Linked DNA regions of Methylosinus sp. H3A. The protein of the gene in region 2 interacts with the protein of the main gene of each other region in a pairwise test. Links are inferred from orthologs where the notes say so. Each region holds a gene or a part of one and is shown on either strand. Other genes may lie near its edges. The genes, in order: IY145_RS03115, IY145_RS14790 and IY145_RS05490.

Region 1 (3,149 bases), 2.5 Mb from region 2 along the record:
AACGGAAGTCGCCGTGGGTAAATCTGAAGAGGAAATGAAGGATGATGAAGCGATCGTCCAACGCATGCGCCATCCGTCAGGCCACAATTCGTTTCGGCCTGATCTATTGGGGTGGCGCGTTCCTTTCATCAGTTGTTCTTTGGATTCTTAAAACAACAGAATCTGTAGACTACACCCAGCGCGTCGCATATATTGCAGAAAAAATTCTTCGATATGGGTCCGGATGGCTTATTACAGCTGGAATTTCGTATATTTTGTTTTGCTTAGATAGGTGGGCGAGCCGTCGCGGGCCATCGGAAAGCTCCCTGCCGATTTTCGTCGTATCCTCCTTCTTGATCTCCCTAGCAGCGGCGCCGGTTTGGGCTGCATTGGGCTATGCCGCTCAAACTGTCTACCCTTTGCCACAACTGGCAGCTCACGACTGGAATAGTTTCATCAACGACACAGCCTTAGGTGCGGCGTTGTTTTTTGGCTGGTCCTGTCTGTTCGTCAGCCTCATCTTCAGTTTCGAACTCCATGACCGCGGACGTCGGCTAGCCGCTGCCCGTGAGGAAGCGCTGTCGGCGCAAATGCGCGCGTTGCGGTACCAGGTAAATCCGCATTTTCTCTTCAACACGCTGAACTCGATCGCCGGCCTGATCGAGGAGGGATCGGCCACCCGCGCCGAGCGCATGGTCCTGTCGCTCTCGACATTCCTGCGCGCGACCTTGTCGCTCGATCCCATGCATGACGTGTCCTTGGCGGATGAGCTGGCTCTTCAGGAGGAATATCTGCAGATAGAGCGTGAACGCTTTTCCGACCGGATGGCGTTCAGCATCGACATGCCCGACGATGTGCGCAGCGCCCTTGTGCCGAGCCTGATCCTGCAGCCGCTGATCGAGAATGCCATCAAGCACGGCGTCGGCGCCACTGTCGGCAAGGTCGAGATCGCGCTGCGCGCGCGCCGTGAGGCAAACCGGCTTCGGGTCACGGTCGAGAACGACATGCCGATGGAGGATGACGGCAAGAAGCCTGCCGGCATGGGAGTCGGATTGCGCAACGTCGCGGAACGTCTGCACGCCCGCTTTCAAGGCGACAGCTCGTTTTCATCCGGCCCGGTCGCGCCCGGCCGCTACCGCGCGTTCATCGAGCTCCCGTGGCGGCTCGCATGAGCGAGCTCACGATTCTCGTCGTCGACGATGAGCCGCTCGCGCGCCGCAGGCTCTTGCGTCTGCTCGCGAAGATGGAATGGGTCGGGCGGATCGACGAAGCCGCCGACGCCAGGGAGGCTCGTCGCGCGGCGGAACAATCTCGGCCCGACATTCTTCTGCTCGACATTCAAATGCCGGGCGGTAGCGGCTTCGATGTTCTGGAAAGCTTCGGACCGGAGCCGCCGGTGGTCGTTTTCGTCACCGCATTCGACCATCACGCCCTACGCGCCTTCGAGGCCAATGCCGTCGACTACGTCACCAAGCCGATCGAGCCGGGGCGCTTCGCTCGCGCCCTGGAGCGCGCGCGGATCGCCGCGGGCGCGCGCCTTCAGGCGGACCGAGTCGCCGAATTGCAGGAAACGATCGCTTCCCTGAAGCGCGCTTTGACCGAACAGCCGAAAAAGCCGACCGAGTTCTGGGTGAAGGCGCAAGGCGAATACTTGCGCGTCACGCTGGCCAATGTGATCCGCTTTCAGGCGGAACGCGATTATGTGCGTATTCATGTCGTCGGCGCGGACTATCTCTTTCAGGAGAGCCTGTCCTCGCTCGAACGCCGTCTCGACGGTGAAGAGTTCCTGCGTATCCATCGCGGAGCGATTGTGCGCCGCAGCGCCATCACGCGTATCAAGCAGGCGCCTTTCGCGGCGCTGATCGCGGTTTTGAGCGATGGTTCGGAAGTGCGCGTGGGGCGAACCTATGCGCCGTCGATCCGCGCGAGGCTCACGCGGGCATAGCGTGAGCGCCTTCTCGGCCGACTTCCTTAGGACCGTGCTCACTGTTCGAGCGGAACGCCGTTCTGTGCTAGCCACTCGGCGACCGCCTGCCGCGCGCGCCGCGCCTCTGCGGTGAGCAGACGCTCCTGCGTCATGAAGAGATAAGGCTGGAAAGTCTTGCCCTGCCGATTGCGTGCCGCGGCCGGGGCTCCTCGCTGCAAGATTCTCAGGACCCGTGCCGGATCGCCGATCTGCGCCGCGACGTGCAGAATTGTATTGCCCATGTTGTCGGAATGATTCAAACGCGCTCCGGCGGCGAGCAACATTTCGAACTGTTGCTCCCGCTCCCACATCAAGGCCGCCATCAAAGGCGTCCTGCCGGTCAACTCATTGCGGGCGTCGACCTCGATGCGGCGCGTCAGCAGCAGGCGCAGATATGCCGGATCGTTCGCTTTGGCGGCAAAGTGAATCGTCGTATCGCCGTCGATTCCGGGCTGCGCAGGGTCGGCGCCGACATTCAGCAGCGCTTGGAAGGCGATATGGCTTTTGTTGAGCATAGCCCATTGCAACAGCGTGACGTTTCTGTCACCTCTCGCTCGCACATCGGCGCCCGCGGCCACGAGCTCTGCGGCGCGCTTGCTGTCCCCCTGCATGGCTGCGTCGAGCAGCGCGACGACCTTAGGGCCGAAGAATATCTCGCGAGAGCTCGGCTCGGCTCCGCTCGGCTTCGGCAATAAGAACTGGAGCAGGCTAATTGCACCCAAGAGAAAATTCCGGCGAGAAAGCCTGGCCGATCGCTTCGCCCAGTTCATGGCGCGGACTTCTTCCACGGCTCGAATGTGCTTAAAGTGTAGCCCGTCTCGCCACTGATGTGGAGCGTCGCGCCTTTGCATTCCCGCAGGCGGGTCTCGAAGCTGTGGCTCGTTTCGATCTGTTCGAGATCTGTCCGAACGCGCCCATGGTGATGCCATACGGTCGCCTGATAACGGGCGCTGTCGGTCTCCGTCCGCTCTATGCCCGCTGTTTCCAGCGACGTCTCATGGTCGGAGCCGTCGGCATCGAGAGTCTTCTTGACGACGCGTTGCTGTTCCTCGGCATATTGGCGCTCGAGTTCCTCGACGCATGCTCGATGCGACGCGAGCGTTTGCGAAGATGGCGGGACTGGCAGCCTGCCGCTCGCATCGGCCGGCTGCGACGCCAGAAAGATCACAAGACCGAAAGCCTTCGCCAGCGATCGGAAACGCAT
Region 2 (3,052 bases):
AGGCGGTCGAGTTCGGCTATTACGACAGTCACCCTTATGACGAAGGCACGGTCTGGACCTATGTGCTGGTCGTCGTGCCGATGATCGGCCTAGGGGCCGCCCTGCTCTGGTGGCAGCGCCGCAGCGCCGGCAAATAATTTCGCGCTGCGCAGCGCGGTGGAAGACTGCGCGACGCGCGGTGCGTGCAGATAGACGAAAGCGGGCGGCGCGGCGTCTGCGAGCAACGGCGCCGCGCGCTCTGGCAGGCGCGCGCGAGAAAAGCGCTGCGCCGCCTTGGCGGACATCGCCCGGAAGGTCGCGCCCGGCCGATCGACGATGGCGATGGGCGTCGTCCGCGCAATCTCCTCCCAATCGCGCCAGCGGTCGAATTGCAACAGATTATCCGCGCCCATGATCCAGACGAAACGCACATGCGGACAGCGCCGATGCAGGAAGCGCAGCGTATCGGCGGTGTAGCGCGCGCCGATCTCCGCCTCGAGGCCGGTGACGAGGATGCGCGGATCACGGGCGAGCTTTCTCGCCGCTGCGATGCGCTGCGCGAGCGAAGCGAGGCCGGCGGTCTGCTTCAGCGGATTGCCGGGCGTCACCAGCCACCAGAGCCGATCGAGCGCGAGCCGCCGCAGCGCGACTTGCGAGACATGGGCGTGCCCCTCGTGCGGCGGATCGAAGGAGCCGCCGAAGAGGCCGATCCGCATCCCCGGCGCATGGGGCGGCAGGCGGATCATCGCGCGATCTTCGAATGTTCGCGCCCCTTCTCCCGTTTACGGGAGAAGGTGGCCCGGCGAAGCCGGGTCGGATGAGGGCCGCCGCGGTTTTCGGCATACGAACCGAATTGCCGCCGACGATCGCGATAATCGCCGGGGCCCTCATCCGACCTCGCTTCGCGAGGCTGCCTTCTCCCGCAAGCGGGAGAAGGATGCGCGCACGAAGATCGCGCGCTCATCCCCTCACCTGCCCGGCGCCATGCACGCGATATTTGAACGACGTCAGCTGCTCGACGCCGACCGGCCCGCGCGCATGCATGCGGCCCGTCGCTATGCCGATCTCGGCGCCGAAGCCGAACTCGCCGCCATCGGCGAATTGCGTCGAGGCGTTGTGCAGCACGATCGCCGAATCCACCTCGGCCATGAAGCGCCGCGCCACATCCTCGTTCTGCGTGATGATGCAATCGGTGTGATGCGAGCCGTAGGTTTCAATATGCGCGATCGCCGCCTCGAGCCCGTCGACGACGCGCACGGCGATGATGGCGTCGAGATATTCGGCGCGCCAATCCTCCTCGCTCGCCGGCAGCACGCGCGCGTCGGCCGCCTGCGCGGCGTCGTCGCCGCGCACTTCACAGCCGGCGTCGAGCAGCATCTTCACCAGCGGCGACAGATGTGTGGCGGCACAGGCGCGATCGACCAGCAGCGTCTCGGCGGCGCCGCAAACGCCGGTGCGGCGCAGCTTGGCGTTGAGCAAGATGCGTCTCGCCATGTCGAGATCCGCTTCCGCATGGACGAAGACATGAACAATGCCCTCGAGATGCGCGAAAACCGGCACGCGCGCCTCATGCTGCACGCGCGCGACGAGGCTCTTGCCGCCGCGCGGCACGATGACGTCGATATTGCCGTCGAGCCCGGCGAGCATGGCGCCGACGGCGGCGCGGTCGGCGATGGGCACGAGTGAGATCGCCGCCTCCGGCAGACCCGCCGCGACGAGACCGGCGACGAGACATTCATGGATCGCGCGCGAGGAGCGCAGGCTCTCCGAGCCGCCGCGCAATATGGCGGCGTTGCCGGCCTTGAGGCAGAGGGCGCCGGCGTCGGCGGTGACATTGGGCCGGCTCTCATAAATGACGCCGATGACGCCCAGCGGCGTCGCGACGCGTTCGATGAGCAGACCGTTCGGCCGCTCGAAGGAGGCGAGCAGACGGCCGACGGGATCGGGCAGATCGGCGATCTCCTCGAGGCCGCGGGCCATCGCCTCGACGCGCTGGTCGTCGAGCGTCAGCCGATCGAGGTAGGAGGCGACCGTTCCGCGGCCTCTCGCCTCCGCCACATCGAGCGCATTGGCGGCGAGCAGAGCCGGCGCGCGCCGACGCAATTCCGACGCCGCCGCGCGCAAAGCCGCATTCTTGACCTCGGCCGGAGCCAGCGCGACCGCCCGCGCCGCCTGCCGGGCGCTGCGGCCGAGCTCGGCCATCAGATCGCCCAACTCCCGCTCCCCCGTCACGACTGCTTCCGCTCGCGCCATTTTTTTCGCCTTTTCCGCTGCTCGCGATCCGCTACCATGAATCGCCCTGCGCCCGAAAGCGGGCTCGAATCGAGCAGACTTGCCTTCCGACGAGGCCTTTTGTAATACGCCTGCAACTCATATCCACGGCTCGCGGGAATTCGATCTCGAGACATCGCCCGCGGAAGGCGAAAACGGCTCGCTCTCGTTTCCCGAGCCGATCCATTCCCGGGCAAATGCCCGATGGCGCCTCTGGACGCATGCGATGCGGCGTCCCGGCGGGCGTCGGTCGGAGCGCTTCGCCGAAAGAGGTTCTTCTATGACGAAACGCGCGCTGTTGACGGGCATTACCGGGCAGGACGGAGCCTATCTCGCACAACTACTGCTCGGCAAAGGTTATGAGGTCTATGGCGTGATCCGACGCTCCTCGCATCGGGGCGTCGAGGACCATCGGCTCCGCTGGCTCGGCGTCGCCGATGACGTGCATCTGCTCGACGGCGATCTCGGCGATCTCTCGAGCCTGTTGCGCATCGTGCAGGAGGTGAAGCCGGACGAGATCTACAATCTCGCGGCACAGTCCTTCGTCGCCTCCTCCTGGCGCCAGCCGATCCTCACCGCCAACATCACCGCCGTCGCCGTCGCCAATGTGCTCGAGGCGGTGCGGCTCGGCGCTCCCGGCGCGCGCTTCTATCAGGCCTCCTCCTCCGAAATGTACGGCCTCATCCAGGAGCCGATGCAGAGCGAGAAGACGCCCTTCTATCCGCGCAGCCCCTATGCCGTCGCCAAGCTCTACGGTCATTGGATCACCGTCAACTATCGCGAGAGCTTCGGCCTGCACGCC
Region 3 (3,034 bases), 2.0 Mb from region 2 along the record:
ATCTCTGCGCCGCGCAGCGTGACAGAGGAGACTCCGTTCACGCGCTATTTGTTGATCGGCGTCTCAGTGGCCTTTCTCGGCCTGTTCCTGCTGATGCCGCTCGCCGTCGTCTTCACCGAGGCCTTAGCCAAGGGCGCGGGCGCCTTTTTCACGACCTTCGACGAGCCGGATGCGCGCGCCGCGATCCGCCTCACTCTGATCGTCGCGGCGTTCGTCGTGCCGCTCAACGCCCTCTTCGGCCTCTGCGCGGCCTGGGCGATCGCAAAATTCTCCTTTCCCGGCAAGAGCGTGCTGATCACGCTCATCGATCTGCCTTTCTCCGTTTCGCCGGTCGTTTCCGGTCTCGTCTATGTGCTCGTCTTCGGATCGCAGGGACTTCTCGGGCCCTTTTTGTCCGCGCATGGAATTCAGGTGGTCTTCGCCATTCCGGGCATTGTTCTCGCGACGATCTTCGTCACCTTCCCCTTTGTCGCGCGCGAGCTGATCCCGCTCATGCAGGAGCAGGGAACGGTGGAGGAGGAGGCGGCGCTGACGCTCGGGGCGAGCGGCTTCCGCACTTTTCTCACGGTGACATTGCCCAACATCAAATGGGGCCTGCTCTATGGCGTGCTCCTCGCCAACGCCCGCGCCATGGGCGAGTTCGGCGCGGTGTCGGTCGTCTCGGGCCATATTCGCGGCCTGACCAATACGATACCTCTCCAGGTGGAGATCCTCTACAATGAGTATAACATCGTCTCGGCGTTCGCCCTCGCCTCCCTCCTGGCTGGGCTGGCTCTCGTCACTCTTGGATTCAAGACGTTTCTCGAATGGCGCTTCGCCGGTCAAATCGCCGGTCGACGCCGTCACTGAGGATGCGCCGCATCTGCAGGGCGTCGAGATTCGCATCGAGGGCGTCGAGAAAGATTTCGGCGATTATCCTGCGTTGCGCGACGTCAATCTGACGATTGCGCGCGGCGAGCTCGTTGCTCTGCTCGGACCGTCGGGCTCGGGCAAGACCACGCTGCTGCGCGCCATCGCCGGGCTCTCCTCTCCCGAGCGCGGCCGCATTTTCTTCGACGGCGAGGACGCCACGACGCTTTCCGTGCAGGAGCGGCGCGTCGGCTTCGTGTTCCAGAACTATGCGCTGTTCAAGCATCTGACCGTCGCCGGCAATATCGCCTATGGGCTGAAGGTGCGTCCGCGCCGTTCGCGTCCCTCCCGCGCGGAGATTGTCGAGCGCGCGAGAAAGCTGCTCGAATTCGTGCAGCTCGACGGGCTCGGCGCGCGCTATCCGGCGCAGCTCTCCGGCGGTCAGCGGCAGCGCGTGGCGCTCGCACGCGCGCTCGCCATCGAGCCGCGCGTGCTGTTGCTGGACGAGCCTTTCGGCGCGCTCGACGCGCGCGTGCGCAAGGATTTGCGCCGCTGGCTGCGCGACGTGCATCGCCAGACCGGGCTGACCACCGTCTTCGTGACCCACGACCAGGATGAGGCGATGGAGCTCGCCGATCGCGTCGTCGTGCTGGACAAGGGCCGTATCGAGCAGATCGGCACGCCGGACGAGCTCTATGACCGGCCGGCTTCGCCCTTCGTGCTCTCCTTTGTCGGCGAGGCGCTGGCGCTGCCGGTGCAGGTCGCCGACGGCAAGGTGATCTTTCAGGGCAAGGAGCTGCACGTCTCCTCGGAAAATCTGCGCAACGGACCGGCGCGCGTCTATTTCCGTCCCGCCGATATCGCTCTGCACGGGGGCTCGATCGGCGCGCTCGAGGGGCGCGTCGAGGCGGTGCGCCGCACGGCGGCCGGCCTGCGCGCCTCGATCTCCATTCCCGGCTACGACCAGACGGTCGAGGTCGACACGGATGACCGCGAGGGCGCGAAGCTCGGCAGCAGCGTGCCGCTGTCGCTGAACAATGTGCGGATTTTCTCGACGGCGGCCGAGGAGACGCTCGGCGACGGCGCTGGGATCTGAGGGGGCCCAGCGGCTGGATGATGATCTGCCATCTGTCCATCGGCGTGTCCGATCTCGGGCAGGCGGTGGTGTTTTATGACGCCATCCTTGCCGCGCTCGGCTTTGTGCGGCTCTACACCGGACCCAAGTCGGTCGGCTATGGGACGCCGGACGGGCGTGAGCCTTTTGCTCTGAAGCAACGCTCGGCGTCCGACATAGGCGTCGACGCGGGCTTTCATCTGGCTTTCGTCGCCCCAACTCCTGAGGCCGTTCGCGCTTTCCATGCCGAGGCGCTCGCGCACGGCGCGCAGGACGACGGAGCGCCCGGCCTGCGGCCGCACTATGGGCCGAGCTACTACGCCGCTTTCGTTATCGATCTCGACGGACACCGGCTGGAAGCGGTATGCCAGTAGCTTTGCCGAGACGCGGGAACGGTCTTTCGTGAAATAGCAGCCGAGGGCCGCCATGCGGCCGCGCTTTTCCCCTGAGAGTGGGAAGAGATGGCGCATCGATTGCTTCCCTTCGAGTGTCTGATCCGGAAGGCGACATGCGCCCTCATGCCCAGGCGAAGGCACTTCGACCTGGGAGACGGCGATGCGATCGCCCGGACGCAGCCGCAGCATGTGCGAATGGGACGATTTCGCAGAGGATGCGAAAGCGCTCGACGATCTTCTCACGGCGGACGGCTCCGGCGCATTGTCGCCCTTTCTGCTCCTGTCGCAGCCCGGCGTCGGCGCGACGGATCAGCGGCGTTGCTCCGAGCTATGGACGCGCGATCGGCGCACCGCGGCGGCGGCGCAGCGGCATACGCTGGACTTTCGTTTCCGCGCCGCGGACGGACGAAAGATCAAGCTCGGCTATCTCTCCAATGATTTCCACGACCATGCGACAGCGCTGCTGCTGATCGAGACGCTCGAGGCGCATGATCGCGAGCGCTTCTGCGTGAATGCCTATTCCTATGGAGCCGATGACGGGAAGGCGATGCGCCACCGGCTCGTCGGCGCCTTCGACTCCTTCGTCGATATAAGGGCGCTCTCGGACGGCGACGCCGCGCGCGCGATCCATCGCGACGAGGTGGACATATTGATCGACCTCAAGGGCTTCACCGCC

Evidence for each region.
Region 1: the proteins of IY145_RS14790 (region 2) and IY145_RS03115 interact in binary tests that used the Escherichia coli proteins (3 or more experiments, as listed by UniProt). The link is inferred for Methylosinus sp. H3A from one-to-one orthologs.
Region 3: the proteins of IY145_RS14790 (region 2) and IY145_RS05490 interact in binary tests that used the Escherichia coli proteins (3 or more experiments, as listed by UniProt). The link is inferred for Methylosinus sp. H3A from one-to-one orthologs.

Annotation. Positions count from the first base shown.
Region 1 is NZ_JADNQW010000005.1:54,868-58,016, reverse strand. What follows is about bases 37-3,035. They hold IY145_RS03115 (LytTR family DNA-binding domain-containing protein), read left to right. Parts: upstream 37-1,147; coding sequence 1,148-1,924; downstream 1,925-3,035. Other genes in these bases: IY145_RS03110 (ankyrin repeat domain-containing protein), read right to left, coding at 1,963-2,796; IY145_RS03120 (sensor histidine kinase), read left to right, coding at 42-1,151; IY145_RS03125 (LuxR C-terminal-related transcriptional regulator), read right to left, coding at 37-66. Also shown: more of IY145_RS03125, read right to left, coding at 1-36. UniProt on the Escherichia coli protein: Member of the two-component regulatory system BtsS/BtsR, which is part of a nutrient-sensing regulatory network composed of BtsS/BtsR, the low-affinity pyruvate signaling system YpdA/YpdB and their respective target proteins, BtsT and YhjX.
Region 2 is NZ_JADNQW010000005.1:2,528,432-2,531,483, reverse strand. Bases 87-2,988 are described here. They hold IY145_RS14790 (glutamate-5-semialdehyde dehydrogenase), read right to left. Parts: upstream 2,233-2,988; coding sequence 940-2,232; downstream 87-939. Other genes in these bases: gmd (GDP-mannose 4,6-dehydratase), read left to right, coding at 2,531-2,988; IY145_RS14795 (nicotinate-nucleotide adenylyltransferase), read right to left, coding at 90-725; IY145_RS14800 (hypothetical protein), read left to right, coding at 87-137. Also shown: more of IY145_RS14800, read left to right, coding at 1-86; more of gmd, read left to right, coding at 2,989-3,052. UniProt on the Escherichia coli protein: Catalyzes the NADPH-dependent reduction of L-glutamate 5-phosphate into L-glutamate 5-semialdehyde and phosphate. The product spontaneously undergoes cyclization to form 1-pyrroline-5-carboxylate.
Region 3 is NZ_JADNQW010000005.1:511,343-514,376, reverse strand. What follows is about bases 20-2,903. They hold IY145_RS05490 (sulfate/molybdate ABC transporter ATP-binding protein), read left to right. Parts: upstream 20-862; coding sequence 863-1,945; downstream 1,946-2,903. Other genes in these bases: IY145_RS05480 (UDP-N-acetylglucosamine-peptide N-acetylglucosaminyltransferase), read left to right, coding at 2,519-2,903; IY145_RS05485 (VOC family protein), read left to right, coding at 1,966-2,337; cysW (sulfate ABC transporter permease subunit CysW), read left to right, coding at 20-849. Outside these bases: more of cysW, read left to right, coding at 1-19; more of IY145_RS05480, read left to right, coding at 2,904-3,034. UniProt on the Escherichia coli protein: Part of the ABC transporter complex CysAWTP involved in sulfate/thiosulfate import. Responsible for energy coupling to the transport system.